Regions from separate parts of the Kitasatospora sp. NPDC023176 genome, predicted to be linked through region 2. Evidence: riboswitches for the same ligand, from Rfam matches in the RefSeq annotation. Region 2 holds a riboswitch; the other holds the start of a gene.

Region 1 (11,779 bases), on a different contig from region 2:
GACCGGGTGGGTCAGGTACTCGTCCTCGCGCAGCAGTGCGGCGGGCAGCGCGTCGGCGGCCTCGGCGACCTCGACCGCGGGGACGCCGAACGCGGCCCAGACGCCGGCCAGGTGCTCGCGGGTGGTGGTCTCGTCGGCGGAGACCGAGATCCGGTCCTCGCCGTCCTGGAACACGTTGATGCCGTTGGCGCGGGCGGCGGCGGCGATCTCGGCGGCGCGGCCCGGGACGACGGCGGTGACGGTGTCGAAGAACTCGCCGTGCAGCAGCTCGACGCCGCCGGCCCGCAGGCCCTCGGCGAGGGCGGCGGCGTAGCGGTGGGTGCGCCGGGCGATGTCGGCCAGGCCGTCCGGGCCGTGGTAGACGGCGTACATCGAGGCCATCACGGCGAGCAGCACCTGGGCGGTGCAGATGTTGCTGGTGGCCTTCTCGCGGCGGATGTGCTGCTCGCGGGTCTGCAGCGCCAGGCGGTAGGCGCGGTTGCCGTCGGCGTCGACGGAGACGCCGACCAGGCGGCCGGGCAGCGAGCGGGCGTACTCGGCGCGCACCGACAGGTAGCCGGCGTGCGGACCGCCGAAGCCCATCGGCACGCCGAAGCGCTGCGAGGTGCCGCAGGCGATGTCGGCGCCCAGCGAGCCCGGGGACTTGAGCAGGGTCAGCGCCAGCAGGTCGGCGGCGACGGCGACGATCGCGCCCAGCCCGTGCGCCTGCTCGATCACCGGGGTGAGGTCGCGGACCACGCCGGTGGCACCCGGGTACTGCAGCAGCACGCCGAAGACGCCGCGCTCGGCGATCTCGGCCGGGATGCCCTCGGACAGGTCGGCGACGACGACCTCGACACCGGTCGGCACGGCGCGGGTGTTGATCACCGCGATGGTCTGCGGCAGGGTCTCGGCGTCGACCAGGAAGACGCCGCCCTTGACCTTGGTGACGCGGCGGGCCAGCGCCATCGCCTCGGCGGCCGCGGTGCTCTCGTCCAGCAGCGAGGAGCCGGAGGTGGGCAGACCGGTCAGGTCGGAGACCAGGGTCTGGAAGTTGAGCAGCGCCTCCAGGCGGCCCTGCGAGATCTCTGGCTGGTACGGGGTGTAGGCCGTGTACCAGGCCGGGTTCTCCATGACGTTGCGCAGGATCACCGGCGGGGTGAAGGTGCCGTAGTAGCCCAGGCCGATCATCGGCTGGAGCACCTGGTTGCGGCCGGCCAGCTCGCGCAGCTCGGCGAGGACCTGCGCCTCGCTGCGGCCGCCGGGCAGGTCCAGGGCGGTGATGGAACGGATCGCCTCGGGAACGGCGGTGGCGGCGAGCTCGTCCAGCGAGCCGTAGCCGACGGACGCCAGCATCTTCTCCTGCGCGGCGGCGTCGGGGCCGATGTGGCGGTTCTCGAAGGGGCTGGCCAGCTCAAGCTCGGTGAGGGTCGAGGCGCTGGTGGGGCGTCCCGCGTTCGGCTGGGCGTTCATGGTGGTCGAGGCCTCCTGGTCACGGACCGGCGGGGGTACGCACGCCGGCCGACGCCGCTGCGGACAGCGGACCGGCCTGGGCGGACGGACCCGAAAGGCCTCCCCCTCTGTCATCGGGACCTGAGAGCTTCGCCCGCACGTCGCGCTGTGGCGCTCCGTCGGCTTGCACCGTCGGTGAGGGTGGTGATCGCCGGCTCCCGCGCCGACGCTCCTGCCCTGCTTTCCAGAGTGACCTATCCCGCACGGTACGGATGCCTGAGAGATTCCGGGGAGGAGTTGCTCCTTCGGCGCCTCGACCAGCGGTTTTCGCTGTCGGGGACTCTCCCGAGCGGGCTCGGCAGTCGCCGCCCAGGGTACCAGCGGGCGGCCTTCCGATCACGGGTGCGTCGGGTCACTCCGGGTCTACGCGCGTCCCCCGGACGGAGCAGCGCCGACCCGTCCGGCCGCACCCCGGTCGCGTCCGTCCGGTTCATGGCTTTTGGTGTGAAGTGGCGGACGGAACGGGTGCTCCGGCCGCCTTACCTGCGGGAGTTCCGCAAGCGCAGCGCTTGGAGGAAAGAGTGCAGACCGACATCGACCCCCGAGACCTCATCGGCCACAAGGCGGTCGATCGCAACGGAGACAAGATCGGCACAGTCGACGAGGTGTACCTGGACGACGCCACCGGGCAGCCGGAGTGGGCGGCCGTCCGCACCGGCATCTTCGGCCGGGACGCCTTCGTCCCGCTCACCACGAGCGAGTTCTCCGGCGAGGAGCTCCGGGTGCCCTACGACAAGTCGCTGGTGAAGGACTCGCCGGACTTCGGCGTGGGTCAGCACCTGTCGCCCGCCCAGGAGCTCCAGCTCTACCGCTACTACGGCCTCGACACTCCGGTGGACGGCCGTCCGGCCGCCGGGGAGCCCGGCCGGGCCGCCCAGCCCGACCTCGACTTCGGCACCACGTCGGCCGCCGAGGCCGCCAAGGCCGCCAAGCCGCTCGCCTTCCACTCCGCCGAGCCCGGCCCGACCATGACCACCACCGCCACCACGACGACCACCAGCACCGACACCGCCACGGAGGCCCACGTGCGGACCCTCAGCGCCCCCGCACCGATCGTCAACGGCACGGTGGCCGCGTCGGCCGCCACCCCGGTGGTCGAGCCGAAGCGCCAGCCCGTCCCGCCCTCGGTGGACCCGGCCGGCACCGCCGCCGCCTCGGCCCCCAACGGCCCGGTCGAGATCACCTGCCGCGAGGAGCGCCTGGACATCACCACCGAGTGGCACGTCCTGGGCACCGCGAAGCTGCGCAAGTACGTGACCAGCGAGCAGGTCGAGCGCCGCGTCCCGGTGGTCCGCGAGCGGGTCCGGGTGGAGCGGATGCCGGTCGGCGACGCCGAGCGCGCCTCGCTCACCGAGAAGGAGATCGCCGAGGCGGTGGAGGAGGTCACCCTCCGTGAGGAGCGGCCGGTGGTCCGCAAGTACCTCGCCCCGATCGAGCGGGTCCGCCTGGTGGTGGAGCGCTACACCGCGGAGGAGGTCGTCCAGGACGAGCTCCGCCGCGAGCACGTCGAGGTCCACGACGACACCGCCGAGGCCGCCGAGCCGGCCCCCCCGGTCACCGACGGTACCCACCCCGCCGCGCTGCGCCCCCTGGCCTGACCGGCCCGCACCAGCAAGGGCTCCGGACTCCGGTCCGGGGCCCTTTGCCGTGCCCGCCCTCACACCAGCCCGGCACCAACCCCGCCCCCGGCCCGCCGCAGGCAAAATCTTCACCTTTGCCAAACCTTAACCACTCGATATTTGACACTCTGAAGTATCTCCCTGCACAGTTACTTCAGTTCATTCACTATGTACGGGAGGAAGCAACCGTGAGTGAGGCACCACAGCCCACCACCGCGGCCGAGAAGCAGAGCAACGCCCGGGTCCTGCCGGCCCTCATCCTGGCGATGCTGTCGTTCAGCGTGGTGCAGACCGCGGTCGTACCGATCCTGCCGTCGCTGGCCAAGGAACTGGACGTCTCCGGCTCCAACATCACCTGGCTGATGACGGCCAACCTGCTGTCCGCGGCCGTGCTGACTCCCCTGCTGGGCCGCTTCGGCGACCTCCGGGGCCGCAAGCCCATGCTGCTGATCTCGCTGGCCGGCCTGGTCGCCGGGTCGGCGCTGGCGGTCAGCACCCACTCCTTCACCTGGCTCATCGTCGCCCGTGTCCTGCAGGGCGCCGGCGGTGGCGTGATGCCGCTGGCGATCAGCATCGTCCGTGACGAGCTGCCCAGGCAGAAGGTCACCGGCGGCGTCGCCGCCATCAGCGCCTCGATGGGCGTCGGCTCCGGACTCGGCCTGGTCGCGACCGGCCTGCTGCTGGAGCACTGGAACTACAAGTCGATCTTCTGGATGGGCCTGGCCTTCGGCCTGCTCGCCGTCGCCCTGGTCGCCTTCCGCGTCCCGTCCGACCCGGTCACCGACAAGGAGGGCGGCGCCGACCCGCTCGGCGCCATCACCCTGGCCGCCTGGCTCTCCGCCCTGCTGGTCGCGGTCAGCCAGGGCAACCACTGGGGCTGGACCTCCACCAAGACCCTCGGCCTGTTCGCCGTCGCCGCCGTGGTCGCCCTGATCTGGGGCGTCATCGAGACCAAGGTCGCCCACCCGCTGGTGGACCTGAAGATGATGGGCCGCCCGGCCGTCGCCTTCACCAACCTGTCCGGCCTGCTCATCGGCTTCGGCATGTACGGCTCGTTCATGGTCATCAGCAACTTCGCCCAGACCCCGGAGAAGCTGGCCCACTACGGCTTCACCGCGACCGTCCTGCACGCCGGCGTGATGCTGCTGCCGTCCGCGATCGGCTCGATGGTGGCCGCCCCGGTCGGCGCCATGCTGATCGCCCGCCGCGGCCCCCGCCTGCCGCTGGTCCTCGGCGGCGTCCTCGGCGCGATCGCGATGGCCTACCTGGCCCTGCGCCACAGCGCCGAAGGCGACATCTACACCGCCTCCGCCATCTTCGGCCTCGGCATCGGCCTCGCCTTCGCCGCGATGCCGGCGTTCATCAACGGCGCCGTCCCGGTCGAGCAGAGCGGCATCGCCAACGGCATGAACTCCGTGCTCCGCACCGTCGGTGGCGCGATCGGCACCGCCGTGATGACCGCCATCCTGACCGGCGACACCATGAAGTTCCCGATCAAGCTCCCGGTGCAGCTGCCCACCCTGGACGCCTACAAGCACGCGTTCTGGACCACGGCCGTCGTCTGCATCATCGCCGGCGCCGTCCCCTTCCTGATCCGCAGCGTCAAGCCGGCCGTCACCGGCGGCCCGGCCCGGCAGGACTCCAGCCCCGAGCTGGCCAAGACCGACGCCTGACGAGGCGTCCGGCCCGCGCGCTCAGGGACAGGACGCGCGGGCCCGGCCTCCGCTCGGTCGCGAGGGCATCACGACCGTCCGGGGTCCGGCACGGTATGCGGCCCCACCCGGTACTCCTACCGGGTGGGGCCGTTCCGCGTTCTCCCGCCTCACTCGCCCTCGGCGCCCGGTTCCTCGACCTGCCGCAGCGGCAGCGGCCGGGCCGGCTCCAGCGCCGGGTCCTCCACCGCGAAGGTCCGCACCCGCCCCGGCCCGCTCCACGGCGTCTCGAACCGTACGGTCACCCGCCCGACCCCGCTGCCCTGCACCCAGCCCGGCCCCAACTCGGCGTGCCGGACGTCCTGTCCGGGCATCCAGCGCCGCACCACGACCTCCTCCGGCTCCTCCTCGGCCACCGCCGCCTCGGCGGCCTCGGCGTGCTCCACCGCCTCCTCCCGCAGCGCCTGCGCGAACAGGTCCTCCTGGGTGTAGTCGGCCAGTTGGGCCACGCCCACCCCGAGCAGCCGGACCCCGCCGGTGATGTCCACCTGCTCCGCCAGACGCCGCGCCGTCGCGGTGATCACCGTCTCGTCGTCGGTGGGCCCGCCCAGGGTCTCCGAGCGGGTCAGCGTCGAGAAGTCGAAGCGCCGCACCTTGAGCACCACCGTCCGCCCCGAGCGCCCGGCCGCCCGCAGCCGCCGCACGCACCGCCCGGCCAGCGCCTCCACCTCCCGCAGCACCCGGTCCCGGTCGGCCAGGTCCACCTCGTAGGTGTCCTCCACCGAGACCGACTTGGCGTCCTGGTCGGCCACCACCGGCCGCTCGTCCAGCCCTATCGACATCTGGAAGATCCCGGCGCCGTGCGCCCGCCCGAGCAGTTGGACCAGCTCCGCCTCCCCCGCCTCCGCCAGGTCGGCCACCGTGCTCAGCCCGGCCCGCCGCAGCACCTGCTCGGTGGCCGGCCCGATCCCGGGCAGCGCCCGGACCGGCATCGGCCCGAGCACGGCCCGCTCCTGCCCGGGCTCGATCAGCACCAGCCCGTCCGGCTTGGCCTGCTCGGAGGCGATCTTCGCCATTAGCTTGGAGCCCGCCGCGCCCACCGAACCGGTCAGCCCGGTGAACCGCTGGATGTCCGCCCGCAGGTCCTCCGCCAGGGCGAGCACCAGCCGCTCCCCGGTCTCGTGGTCCGTCTCCGCCAGCACCGGACCGTACGGACCGGCCTCCAGGTCGACGAAGGCCTCGTCCAGGCTCAGCGGCTGCACCAGCGGCGACAGTTCGCGCAGCAGCGCCATCACGATCTCGCTGTTCTGCCGGTACGCCTCGAACCGCCCGGCCAGGAAGGCCGCGTTGGGGCACAGCCGCCGCGCCTGCGCCATCGGCATCGCCGAGTGCACCCCGAACCTGCGCGCCTCGTACGAGGCCGTGGAGACCACCCCGCGCCCGCCGAGCCCGCCGACGACCACCGGTTTGCCGCGCAGGCTCGGCTTGGCCGCCTGCTCCACCGCCGCGAAGAAGGCGTCCATGTCGAGATGGATGATGCTCGGCAGAGATCGCACCCGCCGATCATCGCGCACGGGTCCGACAGTACGTACGAACCCGGCCGACGCCCGGTGGCCGGCGACCCGCCGCTACTCCTCTGCGGGCCGGGCCAGCGCCTTGGGGATGCCGTCCTCCTTGGGCCCGAGGAACACCGGGTCCGGCCGCAGCCAGACGTTGACCGCCGCCTTGCCCGCCCCGGCGACCTCCCGCAGCCCGCCGTACAGCCAGGTGCTGTCGTGCACCTCCGGCACCCCGACCGCGTACGAGCGGATGCCCGCCGCCTCGCACAGCGCCAGCGCCCGCCGGACGTGGAAGTCCTGGCTGACCAGCACCGCGCGGTCCACCCCGAAGATCCGGTGCGCCCTGGTGCAGGAGTTCCAGGTGTCGAAGCCCGCGTAGTCCCGCACCACCCGGTCCGCCGGGATCCCGTGCTCGGTCAGGTACCGGTACATCGCGTCCGGCTCGTCGTACTCGGTCCGCCCGTTGTCCCCGGTCACCAGGACGGCCTTCACCTTGCCCTCCCGGTACAGGTCCAGCGCCGCCACCAGACGGTGCTCCAGGTAGGGCGACGGCTTGCCCTGGTCCAGCCCTGCGCCGAAGACCACCGCCACCGGCGCCGACGGCGCGCTCTCCACGGTGCCCACCCGGTCCCCCGCCGTGATCCACAGCCAGGCGCTGGGCGCCAGCGCCAGCGAGCACAGCAGCGTCGCCGTCTGGAAGACCCTGCGCTGCGTCCGGCGCTCCCGCAGCCGCGCCCGCAGCCCCCCGGCCCGACGCCGCAGCAGCCCCGATATCCCGGTGCCGACCTCCACGTGCCCCTCCCTCGATCGCTTCGCCAGGCAACACGACGAAGCCGTGGGCCGGAACGGTTCCCCGTCCGGGCCCACGGCCCCGTCGAAAACGATCGCCCGGTCAGACCGCCCGGTTGCGCCGCTGCGCCAGCTCGTCCGCCGGGTCGTTGCCGACCAGCGTCTCGCCGGTGTCGGTCCGTTCCCCGTGCAGCCGCCCGAGGGTCAGCTCCAGTTCGTGCCAGACCGCTCCCACCGCGATGCCGAACACTCCCTGACCACTCTTCAGCAGATCGACCACCTGCTGCGGCGTGGTGCACTCGTACACCGTCGCTCCGTCACACATCAGCGTCAGCCCGGCCAGGTCGGCCCGGTCGGCGGACTGCAGATGGGCGACGGCCACCCGGATGTTCTGCAGCGAGACGCCCGCGTCGAGCAGCCGCTTCACGATCTTCAGCAGCAGGACGTCGAGGAAGTTGTAGAGCCGCTGACTGGTCGCCGGGTACGCAGTGCGGACGCTGGGCTCCAGCAGTCCGGTGCGGGCCCAGTAGTCCAACTGGCGGTAGGTGATGCCGGCCGCCGCACAGGCCGTCGGGCCGCGGAAGCCGATCAGTTCGGAGGTCGGGGCCAGCCGCTCGATCGCGGGCTGGCCCGGCTGTACGGCCGGAAACCTGCCCGTCCTGGGCAGGTCCGACACGGTGCGGGCGGTACGCGGAAGGTGCACGGCGCACAGGCCTCCCACGGCCGCGTCATCGCCGGTGCTGCTCATGCCTACCTCCGTCCACTCGTGCTGCGGGCAACCCGACTGCGGGCATCGGCCACCCGGACAGCCACTCCTGACGGTAGGCAGTCCCCTATGACCCGTCAACGATCGCCACGCCGGGCCAGACAAACCACTTCACTCAGGAGAGTGGTTTTTCGTGCCCCTAGTGTGGGTAGATGGACGTTTTTTGGCAAAACGGCGCGCGCACCAGCTGATCCGCCCCGTCCGCACTACTGCGGACCGCCGCCCCCGAAGTCCTCGGGCGACACCTGGTCGAGGAACTCGCGGAACTTCTCGACCTCGTCCTCCTGCTCGTCCGGAATCGCGATGCCCGCCTCGGCGAGCACCTCCTCGCTCCCGTAGATCGGCGTGCCGGTGCGCAGGGCGATCGCTATCGCGTCGGACGGCCGGGCACTCACCTCGACCCCGCCGGCGAACACCAGCTCGGCGTAGAACACGCCCTCCCGCAGGTCGGTGATCCGGACCTCGGTGAGCTGCTGGCCGAGCGCTTCCAGGACGTCCTTGAACAGGTCGTGCGTCAGCGGGCGCACCGGAGTCATGCCCTGCTGGGCGAAGGCGATCGCGGTCGCCTCGCCGGGGCCGATCCAGATCGGCAGGTATCGATCTCCCCCGACCTCCCGAAGCAGCACGATCGGCTGGTTGGAAGGCATCTCCACCCGGACACCCACGACGTCGAGCTCATTCACACAGGCAACCCTATGGCTACGACCCCGGATATGAAAGCGCAGGGCCGACGCCGCTGGTCAGCGCGGTGCACCGGTCCTGCGGAGGGCACCCCTAACCCCGGGACCGCAGACCGGCCTGGACCATGGCCGCGTGCAGCCGCACCGACAGCGTCGCCAGCTCCCTCGCGGTGGCCTCGGCGTGCGCCCGGGTCTGCGGGTTCCGGTGCCGCCGCAGCGGCGCCACCACCTGCTCCACCAGCGCGATCTCGCGGTCCGCCGCCGCCTTCATGGCCCTCAGGTGCCGCGGCTCCAGCCCGTACCGGCCGAGTTCGGCGACCAGTCGGGCCACCTGCAGGGCCTCCCCGTCGTACCCACCGTCCGGGCCCGGCACGACCAGCCCGTACGCCTCCCACTCCGCCAGCTGCGGTTCGCCGGCCTCGGCGGCGGCGAGCAGTTCGGCCCGCCCCAGCCGGACCCCGGAGGGGACGTCGGCGGAGGCGACCAGTTCGCGGTCGGCCTCCTCCAGCGGCCCGGGCCGGGCGTCCGCGGCGGGCGGCAGCGCGGGCGGCGCCTCCCCGCGCTCGATCGCGTCCAGGTGCTCGCGGATCACCCGCAGCGGCAGGTAGTGGTCCCGCTGCATCCGCAGGACGTAGGCCAGCCGCTCCACGTCGGACGGGCTGAACTTGCGGTACCCCGAGGGAGTGCGCTGCGGCTCGACCAGCCCCTCCGCCTCCAGGAAGCGGATCTTGGAGATGGTCACCTCGGGGAAGTCGTCGCGCAGGAAGGCCAGCACCGCGCCGATGCTCAGCAGTTCGTCACCGCCGCGCCGCCGGCCGACGGGCCGGTCCGACCGGACCGGCTGCCTGGGGCCCGCGACCACCCCGCGCCCGCCCCGGTCCGCCAGCGGACCGGACGACGACGCAGGGTTGGCCGCCCCGAGAGAAGAGGAAGGGGTATTCGTATTCACTCGGGCTCCCACCGACGTTGGTTTCAGTACCCCCGGTTGTGGCCGGCGAAGAACACCAGCCGGTACTTCCCGATCTGCACCTCGTCGCCGTTGTTCAGCGGCACCTCGTCGATCCGCTCCCGGTTGACGTAGGTGCCGTTCAGGCTGCCCACGTCCGCGACGCTGAAGCCGGCCTGGGTGCGGCGGAACTCCACGTGGCGGCGGGAGACGGTGACGTCGTCCAGGAAGATGTCACCCTGCGGGTGACGCCCCGCCGTGGTGACGTCCGAGTCCAGCAGGAACCGGCTGCCCGAGTTCGGGCCGCGCTGGACGATCAGCAGCGCCGAGCCCGGCGGCAGCGCGTCGATCGCCGACAGCACCTCGGCCGACAGCGCCGGCGTGGTGCCGGTGCCGGTCGTGGCGGAGGGGTCGTAGGACTCCAGGCCGGAGATCGAGATCGTCGAGGTGGTCTCCACCGCCCCCTCCGGCAGCAGGCCGCCGCGCAGCGCGGTGCCGCAGTTGGAGCAGAAGCGGGCCGCGGCCGGGTTCTGGTTGCCGCACCTGGGGCACGGAGTGGGGCCAGCCATGTTCACAGCCTCCTGGCGCGGCACACCCGACGGGTTGTGCCCGGCGTACGGGTCCGGGGCAAACCCTCCACCAGAGGTTGAGGGTCCTGACGGGAAACCTATGCGCGGGTCGCCGGAGGGGTCAACCGACGCGCCGTAGCCCGCCGGATTCCCCGCGTACTGCGCGGCGCCGTCCCGGTACAGCTGCTGTCCGGCGTACGGCGCGGCCTCGGGGGCGGGGCGCATGCCCGGCACGGCGGCCTCGTCCTCCGACCGGCGGTGTCGCGCGGTGGGCGCCTCGACGGCGGCCGCGTCGCGACCCTTGTTGCGACCGAACAACTTCGAGAAGAAACTCACGGGCGAATCCCCTTGCGTGTGACAGACCCGCCCGCGGGGCAGGGTGAGAACCTCGGACAGGCTGCGGGCCCGGTTGCGGCTCGGGCCTGCTGGAGTGGTACTCCGACGGTTGGTGCTTCGGTTGGTGCTACGGAGCGTACTGGTGCGAACCAGTCTCTCCCACGCGACGACGGCGCCCCGCACCGGGTGGCGCCCGCCCGTGACGGGCCGTTCGACGTGCGCCCCGTCACTTCGAAGCCGGCTTGGCGTACTGCGGCGTCTTCAGATCGACGAGGGCGTCGACGACCACCTTCTGCTGCTGGGTGATCGTCGCCCGCGCCTGGTGGCTCTCCAGGGTGCGGACGACGCCCCCCGGGATGTTCAGTGCGGGCGTCAGGTCCTGCGGGTTCCCTACGACGGTGAACCGATAGGGCTGCGAGACCTTCTTCCCGTCGATCTGCACCCCACCGCCCGACAGGTCGGTGAAGTAGGTGTTGACCACCACGCGCACATCGTTGATCTGAATCGCCTCCGCCCCCGCCGCTCGAAGTTCCTGCAGGGTGTCCAGCAGCATATCCGCCTTCACCTGCCCTTGGGGATCATCGACCGTGAGTACGATGCCCGGACCTGTGGCTTTGACCGTACCGGCCAGCACACCCAGTTCCGTCATCTTCTTCCTGGTCTGCTCCTGGGCCTCCTTGGCCTGGTTGGAGCTGTTCTCCAACTTGCCCAGGGACTGCTCGAGCTCGGCCTTCTCCTGCTGGAGACGCTGCTGACGGCTGTCCAGTTCGTCGAGGATCCGCACCAGGTCCTCCTGCCGGGCCCCGCGCAGCTGGTTGTGGTGGTCGTTGGTCGAACGCACCTGGATCGCCAGCCCCAGGCCGAGCGAGAACAGCAGCAGCGCCACCACCAGCTGCCCGCGCGACAGCCGCGGTGGCCAGAGCGCCGCCTTCAACCGCCGCCGACCGGTGTCGCGGTCCGCGCCGGGCGGCTCCTCGGCGGCCTCCGGCCCGGCCGGTTCCGCCGGCTCCTCGGCCTCGGCCTCGACGGCCTCCGCCTCCGGCTCCCGCCCCGGCTGGGGCTCGCTCTCGGACGCGAGCACCTTCGTCAGCCGGACCGACGGCTCCGGCTCCACCGCCCCGGCCTCGAGCTCGCCCTCAGCGTCAGACTTCTCCGGCTCCGCCGCACCCTCGGCACCCTCAGCGGCTCTTCCGGCCCCCTCGGGCTCCTTCGCCACCGGCTCCGCCGCGGCTTCCTCGACCGCAGGCGCCTCCGCCCTCTTCTCCTCTTCCTTCTCCGCCGCCTCGCGGCCCGGCTCAGGCACGGAAGACATGGCGCCGGATCGCCGCCGCGTTGGAGAAGATGCGGATGCCGAGGACGACGACCACACCCG
Region 2 (11,779 bases):
CTGGCGCCGCAGCAGTCCGCCGCGGATCGGGAAGTGCCGGGTCAGGCCGGTCACCTTCAGCAGCGGCTCGCGGTCGGAGGCGGGCGCCGGCGAAGGGAGGGTGGCCCCCTGAGTGTCCGTCATCGGTTCTCTCCAGAAAGGTGGTACGAGGCCGGGCTCACAGCCGGGGCGCGATCTCTTCGGCGAAGATGCGGTGCCGCTCGCCGACCGGCAGGTGGCAGGCCGCGACGTGCCCGGGCCCGGCCTCGGCCAGGACCGGGACCTCGCTCGTGGAGCGCCCGCCGGTCAGGGCGGCGTACGGGCAGCGCGGGTGGAAGGCGCAGCCGGACGGCACGTTGATCAGGCTGGGCGGGGTGCCCTTGACCGGGACGAGCCGCTCCTGCAGCTCTCGGTCCAAGCGCGGCATCGAGCCCAACAGGCCCCAGGTGTAGGGGTGTTCGGGCGCGTCGAAGAGGCTCTCGGCGGGGCCGCGCTCGATGCACTTGCCGCCGTACATGACCAGGATGTCGTCGGCGAGCTCGGCGACCACCCCGAGGTCGTGGGTGATGATGATGACGGCGGAGCCGAACTCCTCCTGGAGGTCGCGGATGAGGTCCAGGATCTGCGCCTGGACGGTGACGTCCAGGGCGGTGGTGGGCTCGTCGGCGATCAGCAGCGAGGGGTCGTTGACCAGGGCCATGGCGATCATCGCGCGCTGGCGCATGCCGCCGGAGAACTGGTGCGGGTAGTCGTCCAGCCGGCGGTCGGGCTGCGGGATGCCGACCCGGTCGAGCATCTCGATCGCGCGGGTCCGGGCCTGCTTCTTGGTGGCCTGGGGGTGGTGCACCCGGTACGCCTCGACGATCTGCGCGCCGACGGTGTAGTAGGGGTGCATCGCGGTGAGCGGGTCCTGGAAGATCATCGCCAGTTCGCGGCCGCGCAGTTGGCGCACCCGGTCCGGTCCGGCCGCGATCAGGTCCTCGCCGTCCAGCCGGATCTCGCCGCTGATCCGGGCCCGCTTGGAGCGGTGCAGGCCCATGATGCCGAGCGAGGTGACGGACTTGCCGGAGCCGGACTCGCCCACGATGCCGAGGGTGCGGCCCTTGTGCAGGTCGAAGCTGACCCCGTCCACCGAGCGGACCAGGCCGTCGTCGGTGTCGAAGTGGATCCGGAGGTCGCGGACGGACAGGAAGGGGTCGCCCAGCGGGGGCCGGTCGGCGTCGGCCGGGGCGGCCGCCGGGGTCTTCTGGAGGTCGGTCACGAGAGCCTCACGCGGGGGTCGACGAGCGCGTACAGGAGGTCGACCACGAGGTTGCAGACGACGATGAAGAAGGCGGCGAGCAGGGTGACGCCGAGGATCTTGGGCAGGTCGTTGTCGGAGATCGCCTGGACGGCGAACTGGCCGATGCCCTTGAGCGAGAAGACCTGCTCGGTGATCAGCGCACCGCCGAGCAGCAGGCCGAGGTCCATGCCGAAGATGGTGACGATCGGGGTGAGGGCGGAGCGCAGCCCGTGCTTGACCACCACCTTGCGCTCGGCCAGGCCCTTGGCCCGGGCGGTGCGGATGTAGTCCTCGCTCATCGTCTCCAGCATCCCGGCGCGGGTGAGCCGGGCGTAGAGCGCGGAGTAGAGGAAGGCCAGCGAGATCCACGGGAGGATCAGGTTGCGGGCCCACATCAGCGGGTTGGCGGTGAAGTCGACGTACTCCAGGTTGTCCAGGATCGGCCACTCGTAGCTGAACACGGTCAGCAGCAGGGCGCCGGTGAAGAACACCGGCAGCGAGACGCCGGCCAGGGCGATGCCCATGGAGAGCCGGTCGAAGATCGACCGCGGCTTGAGGGCGGAGATCACGCCGGTGGTGACGCCGGAGACCAGCCAGAGCACCGCCGCGCCGATGGCGAGCGAGATGGTGACCGGGATCCGGCTGGTCATCTCCGGCCAGACCTCCAGGTGGTTCTTGAAGGAGTAGCCGAAGCAGGGCACGTGGCAGGTGGCCGGTTCCGGGCCGAACTTGTACTCGGCGCCGCTGACCAGCGCCTTCAGGAAGTTCCAGTACTGGGTGTACAGCGGCTGGTCGAAGCCGAGGTTCTGCTTGACCGCCTGGATCGCCTCGGGCGAGGGGTTCTTCCCGATGTACTGCGCGGCCAGCTGGTCGGTGGTCTCACCGGCGATGCGCGGGAGCAGGAAGAAGATCGCGAAGGTGACCGCGCTGACGACGACCAGCAGCGCGGCGGCCGCGAGGATCCTGCGGATGATGTAGGCAAACACAGTTGGGCGGCTCCGGCGGCCCGCCGCCGTCCGGGATCTGCCGGACGGCGGCGGGCGCCGCTGCCTTCACCTGCCTTCAGGGATGCGGAGCCAGGCTCTTTACTTGGTGGTGCCGATGTTCAGGTAGTCGTACTCGCCCGAGAAGGCCGGGGTGGAGGCGATGTTGGTCGCGCTGTCCGGGCGGTACAGGAAGACCTTGAAGTCGGTGAGCGGGACGTACACCGCGGACTCCATGACCTTCTTGTCGATGTCGCCGTAGATCTTCTCGCGGGCGGCCCGGTCCGGGTTGACGGCCGCGTCGTCGATCATCTTGTTGACGGCGGGGTCGTTGAGCTGGGCCAGGTTGCTGTTGCCGGAGGCCTTGATCGCGCGGCCGTCGACGATCTGCTGCAGGAAGCCGTAGCCGGTCGGCCAGTCGGCGCCCCACTGCATCATCATCAGACCGATGTTGTGGTCCTGGGTGTACTGCGGGGCACCGGCCGAGTCGGTCAGGTACTTGCCCTGCGGGAACTGCTGGATCTCGGCGTTGATGCCGATGCTCTTCAGCTGCGCCTGGATCGCGGTGGCCGCGGCGACCTCGGTCGCGCGCTCGGTGCGGGCGGACAGCACGGTGCTGAAGCCGCCGTCCTTGCCACAGGCCTTCAGGGCGTCCTTGGCCTTGGCCTGGTCACCCTTGTTGTCCTTGGTCTCGAACAGGTTGAAGTCCTGGTGGCCCGGGATGTCCGGCGGGAGCACGGTGTTGGCCACCTGGCCGCGGATCGGGCCGCCGAGCGAGGTCTGCACCGCGACCTTGTCGATCGCGTACTGGACGGCCTTGCGGCACTCGATGTTGTCGAACGGCGCGACCTTGGTGTTGATCGCCATGTAGACCAGGCGGCCGCCGTAGGCGTTGTCGGTCTTGGCCTTGAGCTTCGGGTCGCGCAGGATCTGCGCCTGGGTCTGCGGGTCGACGCCGCCGCCCACCAGGTCGACCTGGGCGTTGCCGGCGATCAGGTCCTTGTCGATGGTGGCCTGGTCGATGTTCATCTTGAGCACGATCTTGTCCGCGAGCTGCTTGCGGATCGGGTCGGTGCTCTTGTCCCAGTTGGTGTTCGGCACCAGGACGGCCTGCTTGCCGTCCTCGTAGGACTCGAACTTGTAGCTGCCCGAGGACACGATGTGCTTCACGTAGTCGGCACCGGTGTCCTTGGCCTGCGGGACCGGCGCGGTCTGCGGGGCGCTGACCAGGTAGTCGAAGTCGGCGAAGGGGTGCTGCAGGTGGAAGACGACCGTGGTGTCGTCCGGCGTCTCGATCGACTTCAGGTCGCCGGTCTTGTCCTTGTACGGGCCCTGGTACGGCGTCGGGTTGTCGACCAGCAGGTCGTGGAAGTACGTCGGGCCGTTGGAGTTCACCTCGGGCGCGAAGTTCGAGCGCTCCACGGCGTACTTGACGTCCTTGGAGGTGATCGCGGTGCCGTCGTCGTACTTCAGGCCCGCGCGGAGCTTGTACGTCCAGGTCAGACCGTCCGCGCTGGGCTGGCCCAGCGACTCGGCGAGGTCCGGGACCAGCTTGTTGCCGTCGGCGCCGGCCGCCGGGTTGAAGGTGGTCAGCGGACGGCCGTACAGGCGCGAGAAGTTGTAGATGTACGCGTAGTACGTGTTGCCCGGGTCGAGGGAGTCCGGGGTGCCCTTCATCTCGTAGGTGACCGTCCCGCCCTTCTTGTCCGAGGCGTTGACGACCTGCTTGGTGGCCGCGTCGGCACCGCCGCCACTGGCGTCGGCCGAGGAGGAGGAGCTGCCACCGCTGCTCTTGGAACTGGATGAGCAGCCGGTGACGACCAGGACCGCGGCAGCGGCCACGGCGGTCAGCACGGCGGTACGGGACCTACGCATGGGTGAGATCAACCCCTTGAGGATGTGGAGGAGGGAGGACCTGACGCGGAGCCGGTGGCTCTCGGGTCAGTTGCTCTTGGGATCGAGGGCGTCACGCAGCCCGTCGCCGAGCAGGTTGAAGGCGAGCACGGTGATGAAGATCGCGACACCGGGGACCACCATGTACTGGGGGTCCACCTGGTAGTAGTTCTTCGCGTCGGCGAGCATGCCGCCCCAGGAGGACTGCGGGGGCTGGATGCCGACGCCGAGGAAGCTCAGCCCGGCCTCGAAGAGGATGTTGGTCGGGATCAGCAGGGTCGAGTAGACCAGGATCGGGCCGACCAGGTTGGGCAGCAGTTCCTTGAACAGGATGAACGGGCCGCGGGCGCCGAGGCTGCGGGCCGCGTGCACGAACTCCCGCTCGCGCAGCGAGAGGGTCTGTCCGCGCACGATCCGGCCCATGTAGGGCCAGTTGAAGAAGCCGATCACGAAGATCAGCACCAGGATGTGCAGCGGGAGGCCGTGCAGGCCGAACGCGCCGCCCTGGAGCGAGGCCGAGATCGCGATGGCGAACAGCAGCAGCGGGAACGCCAGGAAGACGTCCATCAGCCGGCTGATCAGGGTGTCCACCCAGCCGCCGTAGTAGCCGGCCATCACGCCGAGCACGGTGCCGATGGTGTTGGACAGCACGGTCGCGCCGAAGGCGACCAGCAGGGAGACCCAGGAGCCGTCGACCACGCGGGAGAGCAGGTCACGGCCCTGCAGGGGGTCGACGCCGAGCAGGTGGTCCCCGCTCATCCCGCCCCAGTCGCCGAGCGGGAGTCCACCGAGGTCGGCGTCCAGCAGGTCCGGGTTGGGCTGGTCGGGGTTGAGCCCGAACAGGGACTCCAACGGCCCGGAGAGGACGGCCAGGAGGATCAGCAGGATCACCACGATGCCGCCGGCGACAGCGGCCTTGTCCCGCTTGAAGCGGGTCCAGGCGATCCGACCGAGGGAACGGCCCTCGATCGTCGTGGCCGGGCTCGGGGAGGCGGGTGCCTCGGGTTCGTTCCCGGCGGTTGTGATGGGTGCGGTCATGGTCAGTTGGTCCCCTCGCCGACGGTGGCCGGCCCACGGGTGCCGGGCGCCGGTTCGGCGGTACGGCTGCGGACGTGCGGAGGTGCTAGGAGCAGGTGGTCGCGGCAGTGCGTCGTGCACGGGCACTGCCTCCACGCGGGATGGGCGTCGCGTGGATCGAGCGGTCGGCGTGCGCGTTCACCTTCGTGGGGTTCCCAGTACGCGCGGTGCGTTGCGCAGAACTCTCTGCCATCCGAACTGGCTTGCGCCAGCCCTGACAACCGACAGATGCCCAACTGTGATCTGCCCGCATGCACCTCGCCGGTCTCCGGCATATACCTCTTCACACGGGTGTGAGAGCCATGTCAAGATACGTCGGCGGCGACGGTGGAAAATTCGTCCGGAAACCACCGAAGCCGACCTGATGGCAGATCAAGTCGGCTTCGTGTCCGAGACTTTGGCAATAGCCGGTTTCGGCAATCAGCGGCCGGGGTAGCCCGGCCACTGTCGCTGGGGCTGGTGACCCCAACCCGGCGCGGGCTGTTGGGCGCCGTACGACCACCCCGGCGTCGGCTGCCCCGGCATCGACTGCCCCGGATAGGGCGGCGGCACCGGCGGGTACGGACCGGTCTGCGGTCGGCCCGCCTCCCGGTCGAAGAACGGCCGGGCGTTCGCGCGCATCCACAGCGCCACCGGGTCGTACTCGTCCGCCATCGCCACCGTGGACACCGCGAGCCCCTCCGGAGCCACCGCGATCGCCCGCTGCATCAGCGCCCGCACCGCCTCCACGGCCGGCGGCGAACTCTCGTACAGGTCCAGGCCGATCGCCAGGTACGGCTCCCCCACCGCCGGCTGCACCCAGGCCCGGCGCAGCGCCCGCACCGCGCGCACCTCACCGGCCTGCCGCTCCAGCAGGGCGAAGAACTGCTGGGCGTTCACCTGCGGCTCGCTCAGCTTCAACGGACCGGCCGGCAGCCGGTCCAGGCCCGCCGCGACCCGCCGCAGGTCCGCCCACGGCACCCCGACCCCGCCGCCCGGCGCGTGCGGGTTGAGCCACAGGCCCCAACGGGTGCGGTACAGCGAGGCGGCGATCTCCCGCCCGGAGATGACCTCGTGGGCCCGCGCCCAGCCGGAGGCCGTCAACTGCTCGGGCGAGGTGACGGCCGGCGCGTAGCCGTGGCCGCTGATCTCCATGTTCCCGTACTGCGCGTCCGGGCTGCCCGGCGTACCGTGCCAGAGCAGCATCCAGACCCGGCCCTCGGCCAGCGCGTGCAGCAGCCGCTCGTACGCGTCGTAGCGCTCCGGCGCGACCTCGCGCAGAGCCTGCTCCAACACGCCCGGATCCGCTGCCGGGGGCCCGGCCGGTGCCTGGCCCCAGGGCCCCGGCACCCCGGCCGCTCCCGTTCCCGCACTCATGCGCCCACCTCGCCGCGCCTCTTTCCTGAACCCGCCGGCCCGTCAGCCGCCTGCACGCACCCTATGGCGCGGCACCGGCCGCCGCCACGGCGACGTGCCTGTGAAGGATCCCCGCTCACACCCGCGAGTAGAAGGGCATGACCCGGGTCAGCAGCCACTCGACCACCGGGTCGTCGGCGAGGTCGAGCAGCACGAGGTGGACGCCCCCCGGCAGCGGGGCGGTTCCCAGTGCCCGCCCGAGCGCCTCGTTCACCGCGCCCGGGTCGGCCGGGGCCGCCGGATCCAACTGGACCCCGACGAACATCACGGTCGGCTCGCCCTCGATGCTGGCCAGCGCCCGGCGCGCGGTCAACACCCCGGGCAGGGTCGACAGTTCGGCTCGGCAGACGGCCAGGAAGTGCTCCGGGTCCTCGCCCGGCACCGGCTCGCGCAGCGCCACCCGGCCACCGGTCGGCCCTTCCGGCGCGTTCGCGGTGTGCTCCCAGCGGTCCTCGCGCGGGCCGCGGCGCAGCTCGGCCACCCCCTGCGGCGGCACCGGAATGCCCACCGCCGCCTCGGGGTTGACCGCGATGCCCACGCCCAGCGGCAGCCCGCGGGCGAACTCCCAGGCCGGCGCGACCGCGAAGGGCATCCCCGGCGCCTGCTGCAGGAACACCTCCTGCGAGGAGAACACCGGCACGTACGGGGCCCCGGCCAGTTCGATGGTCGGCAGGTCCAGCGCCTGCCCGCCCGGGTCGCCCCCGGCCGGCAGCGGGATCCACACCTGGCTGCGGGCCAGCACCTCGACCACCCGCGGGGTCGCCCCCGGGTCGCCCAACGCGGCCGTCAGCACCTGCTCCAGCTCGTTCGCCGGCCACGCCCCGCCCGACGGCGCCGCCTGCGGCCCGCCCCACCCCTGCTGCTGCTCCACCGGGTACTCCATGCGCCGCCGATCCGGCCCGCGGCCGGGTCGGCCGCCCATTGCTGCGCCGACGCGCAAGAGTTTAGGGCTCGGCCCCGAACGCGCGTCGTGTGACCGGGTCCCCTCTCCCGTCCTCCGCGAGGACGTGCCATGATGTGCGCGTCCGACGGCATGCGCCGCGGGCCCCCACAACTCCACACCGGCCGCTCGAACCCGCGCGGGAGAGCCCGGAGTGCCCCTTCGCGGGGGCACGGCCGGCGCCGAAGGAGCAAGTCCTCCCCGGAATCTCTCAGGCCCCCCTACCGCGCGGGTTAGGCACATCTGGAAAGCGGCGCACGGCCCCGCCGTGCGCCCACCCACGGTGCAAGCCGCCGTCCTGTCCCCGATGCTGGAACCAGCCGATGCTGGAACCGGCTGCGGGCAGGTGGGCGGTGAAGCTCTCAGGTTCGACGACAGATGGGGAGACCCACGCCGCCGCATGCCCGCGCGCGGGGTCGGCCCCGAGCGGTCCGGTCCGGCGCGTGCACCCCTGAGTGCCCCGACCGAGGAGTTCCTGGCCATGTCGTCCCTCCGCCTGACCGCGCTCGACGCGCTGCACCGCGCCCTCGGCGCGACCATGACCGACTTCGCCGGCTGGGACATGCCGCTGCGCTACGGCAGCGAGCGCGAGGAGCACCTCGCCGTCCGCACCAAGGCCGGCCTGTTCGACCTCTCGCACATGGGCGAGATCACCGTCACCGGCCCGCAGGCCGGCGAGATGCTGGACCACGCGCTGGTCGGCTTCGTCTCCGCACTCGGCGAGCTGCGCGCCCGCTACACCATGATCTGCGCCGAGGACGGCGGCATCCTGGACGACCTGATCGTCTACCGCCTGCGCGCGGACGCCTTCCTGGTCGTCGCCAACGCCTCCAACGCCCAGCTGGTGCTGGACGAGCTGATCGCCCGCGCCAAGGGCTTCGACGCCGTCGTCACCGACGACCGCGACACCTACGCGCTGATCGCCGTCCAGGGCCCGGAGGCCACCGGCATCCTGGCCGGGACGACCGACGCCGACCTGCCCGGCCTGAAGTACTACGCGATCCTGCCCGCCACGGTGGCCGGCCGCGAGGTGCTGCTGGCCCGCACCGGCTACACCGGCGAGGACGGCTTCGAGATCTTCTGCGCCCCGGCCGACGCCGAGCCGGTCTGGCAGGCGCTGACCGCCGCCGGCGAGGGCCGCGGCCTGGTCCCGTGCGGCCTGTCCTGCCGCGACACGCTGCGCCTGGAGGCGGGCATGCCGCTGTACGGGCACGAGCTGTCCACCGACCTGACCCCGTTCGACGCCGGCCTGGGCCGGGTCGTCCGCTTCGACAAGACCACCAACGAGGGCGCGTTCGTCGGCCGCAAGGCGCTGGAGCAGGCCGCCGCCGCGGCCGAGACCAACCCGCCGAAGGTGCTGGTCGGCCTGGTCTCCGAGGGCAAGCGGGTCCCCCGCGCCGAGTACACCGTGGTCTCCGCCGACGGTGCCCCGATCGGCCGGATCACCTCGGGCGCGCCGTCCCCGACCCTGGGCAAGCCGATCGCGATGGCCTACGTCGACGCGGCCCACGCCGCCCCCGGCACCGCCGTCGCGGTGGACGTGCGCGGCCGGCACGAGCCGGTCGAGGTCGTGGCGCTGCCGTTCTACAAGCGCGCCCGCTGAGGCCCTCGCAGCCCCCGGTTTTCCCATCGACGCACGTCGGAGCCGTCCGTGCGGCGGCCCGCTGCGTCGTACCCGCTTCCCATCCTGGAGAATGACGCCATGAGCAACCCCCAGCACCTGCAGTACACCAAGGAGCACGAGTGGCTGACGGCCGCCGACGCCGACGGTGTCTCCACGGTCGGCATCACCAAGCACGCCGCCGACGCGCTCGGTGACATCGTCTACGTGGCGCTGCCCGCGGTCGGCGACACCGTGACCGCCGCCGAGACCTGTGGCGAGCTGGAGTCGACCAAGTCCGTCAGCGACCTGTACTCCCCGGTGACCGGCGAGGTCACCGAGGTCAACCAGGACGTCCTGGAGGACAACAGCCTGGTCAACAGCGCCCCGTTCGAGGGCGGCTGGCTGTTCAAGGTCCGCGTGGAGGCCACCGACACGCTGCTCAGCGCCGACGAGTACAACGCGCTCACCCACGCCGAGGGCTGAGCCGCCCACCGGGACGGACCGCCGCGCGGCGGTCCGTCCCGCCCCGCCGGCTCTCCGGCCACCCGTCGCCCGCCGCCGCCCCGCCGAGGGCGCGCTTCGCACGGCACCCCTGATCCTCCTCCCGGGAAGACCACACCATGACGGTTCTCAACCAGTCCCTGCACGCCCTCGACCCGGAGATCGCCGCCGCGGTCGACGCCGAGCTGCACCGCCAGCAGACCACGCTGGAGATGATCGCCTCCGAGAACTTCGCCCCGGTGGCGGTCATGGAGGCCCAGGGTTCGGTGCTCACCAACAAGTACGCCGAGGGGTACCCCGGCCGCCGCTACTACGGCGGTTGCGAGCACGTCGACGTGGTCGAGCAGATCGCGATCGACCGGGTCAAGGCCCTGTTCGGCGCCGAGCACGCCAACGTCCAGCCGCACTCGGGCGCGCAGGCCAACGCCGCCGCGATGTTCGCGCTGATCCAGCCGGGCGACACCATCCTGGGCCTGAACCTGGCCCACGGCGGTCACCTGACCCACGGCATGAAGATCAACTTCTCCGGCAAGCTCTACAACGTGGTCGCGTACCACGTCGACGAGAAGACCGGCCAGGTCGACATGGCCGAGGTCGAGCGCCTGGCCAAGGAGCACCAGCCGAAGCTGATCATCGCCGGCTGGTCCGCCTACCCGCGCCAGCTCGACTTCGCCGCGTTCCGCCGGGTCGCCGACGAGGTCGGCGCGCTGCTCATGGTCGACATGGCGCACTTCGCCGGCCTGGTCGCCGCGGGCCTGCACCCGAACCCGGTGCCCTACGCGGACGTGGTCACCACCACCACCCACAAGACTCTGGGCGGCCCGCGCGGCGGCGTCATCCTGTCCAAGGCCGAGTACGCCAAGAAGATCAACTCCGCGGTCTTCCCCGGCCAGCAGGGCGGTCCGCTGGAGCACGTCATCGCGGGCAAGGCCGTCGCCTTCAAGGTCGCCGCCTCGGAGGAGTTCAAGGAGCGCCAGCAGCGCACCCTGGACGGCGCCCGGATCCTCGCCGAGCGCCTGCTGCAGGCCGACGTCGCCGAGGCCGGCGCCTCCGTGCTGTCCGGCGGCACCGACGTCCACCTGGTCCTGGTCGACCTGCGCAACAGCCAGCTCGACGGCCAGCAGGCCGAGGACCGGCTGCACGAGGTCGGCATCACCGTCAACCGCAACGCCGTCCCGAACGACCCGCGCCCGCCGATGGTCACCTCGGGCCTGCGGATCGGCACCCCGGCCCTGGCCACCCGCGGCTTCCAGGCCGAGGACTTCCGCGAGGTCGCCGACATCATCGCCGAGGCGCTCAAGCCCGCCTTCGACGAGACCGTCGCCGCCGCGCTGAAGGCCCGGGTCACCGCCCTGGCCGAGAAGTACCCGCTCTACCCGAACCTCTGATCATCGGCGGCGGGTGACCGGCCTCACGCCGGCCGGCCGCCTGCCGTTTCCGGGGCACCGCGCACACTGGACAGTACGCGCGGTGCCCCGTCCCATGTACCGCTTTGTCCTTCCACGAGACCCAGACAAGGACGTCCCCGTGGCCATCAGCGTCTTCGACCTCTTCTCCATCGGCATCGGCCCGTCGAGCTCCCACACCGTCGGCCCGATGCGCGCCGCCCGGATGTTCGCCCGTCGGCTGCGCTCCGAAGGCCTGCTGGACCGGGTGACCGGGGTGCGCGCCGAGCTGTACGGCTCGCTCGGCGCCACCGGCCACGGCCACGGCACCCCGAAGGCCGTCCTGCTGGGCCTGGAGGGCCACTCGCCCCGCACCGTCGACGTCGACCAGGCGGACAAGGACGTCGAGCGGATCGCCGCCGAGAAGCGGATCAACCTGCTCGGCGAGCACCCGATCGACTTCGACCCCGACAACCAGCTCGTCCTGCACCGGCGCCGCTCGCTGCCGTACCACGCCAACGGGATGACCCTGTGGGCGTACGCGGCGGACGGCTCGACGCTGCTGGAGAAGACCTACTACTCGGTCGGCGGCGGCTTCGTCGTGGACGAGGACGCGATCGGCGCGGACCGGGTCAAGCCCGACGACACCGTGCTGAAGTACCCCTTCCGCACCGGCGACGAGCTGCTGCGGCTCAGCCGGGAGACCGGGCTGTCGATCTCCGGCCTGATGCTGGAGAACGA

What was found. A riboswitch is a leader RNA that binds a small molecule or an ion and turns the genes downstream of it on or off. The one in region 2 is predicted to bind glycine.
Region 1: linked by a shared signal. The riboswitch ahead of gcvP (aminomethyl-transferring glycine dehydrogenase) and the one ahead of gcvT (glycine cleavage system aminomethyltransferase GcvT) in region 2 are both predicted to bind glycine.

The regions. Positions count from the first base shown of each region.
Region 1 covers NZ_JBVHIP010000025.1:130,289-142,067, forward strand. Annotated here, with positions in the region: gene gcvP (aminomethyl-transferring glycine dehydrogenase) at 1-1,452, opposite strand, end outside; glycine riboswitch at 1,553-1,684, opposite strand; glycine riboswitch at 1,686-1,789, opposite strand; gene ACZ3YL_RS29065 (PRC and DUF2382 domain-containing protein) at 2,013-3,089, shown strand; gene ACZ3YL_RS29070 (MFS transporter) at 3,299-4,783, shown strand; gene ACZ3YL_RS29075 (DNA polymerase IV) at 4,933-6,318, opposite strand; gene ACZ3YL_RS29080 (SanA/YdcF family protein) at 6,391-7,113, opposite strand; gene ACZ3YL_RS29085 (MerR family transcriptional regulator) at 7,214-7,858, opposite strand; gene ACZ3YL_RS29090 (bifunctional nuclease family protein) at 8,083-8,559, opposite strand; gene ftsR (transcriptional regulator FtsR) at 8,651-9,346, opposite strand; gene ACZ3YL_RS29100 (FHA domain-containing protein) at 9,529-10,071, opposite strand; gene ACZ3YL_RS29105 (DUF881 domain-containing protein) at 10,634-11,710, opposite strand; gene ACZ3YL_RS29110 (small basic family protein) at 11,703-11,779, opposite strand, start outside.
Region 2 covers NZ_JBVHIP010000042.1:44,654-56,432, forward strand. Annotated here, with positions in the region: gene ACZ3YL_RS36510 (ABC transporter ATP-binding protein) at 1-123, opposite strand, end outside; gene ACZ3YL_RS36515 (ABC transporter ATP-binding protein) at 158-1,240, opposite strand; gene ACZ3YL_RS36520 (ABC transporter permease) at 1,237-2,247, opposite strand; gene ACZ3YL_RS36525 (ABC transporter substrate-binding protein) at 2,347-4,119, opposite strand; gene ACZ3YL_RS36530 (ABC transporter permease) at 4,186-5,175, opposite strand; gene ACZ3YL_RS36535 (enhanced serine sensitivity protein SseB C-terminal domain-containing protein) at 5,635-6,570, opposite strand; gene ACZ3YL_RS36540 (enhanced serine sensitivity protein SseB C-terminal domain-containing protein) at 6,686-7,492, opposite strand; glycine riboswitch at 7,680-7,786, shown strand; gene gcvT (glycine cleavage system aminomethyltransferase GcvT) at 8,031-9,152, shown strand; gene gcvH (glycine cleavage system protein GcvH) at 9,252-9,635, shown strand; gene glyA (serine hydroxymethyltransferase) at 9,773-11,041, shown strand; gene ACZ3YL_RS36560 (L-serine ammonia-lyase) at 11,181-11,779, shown strand, end outside.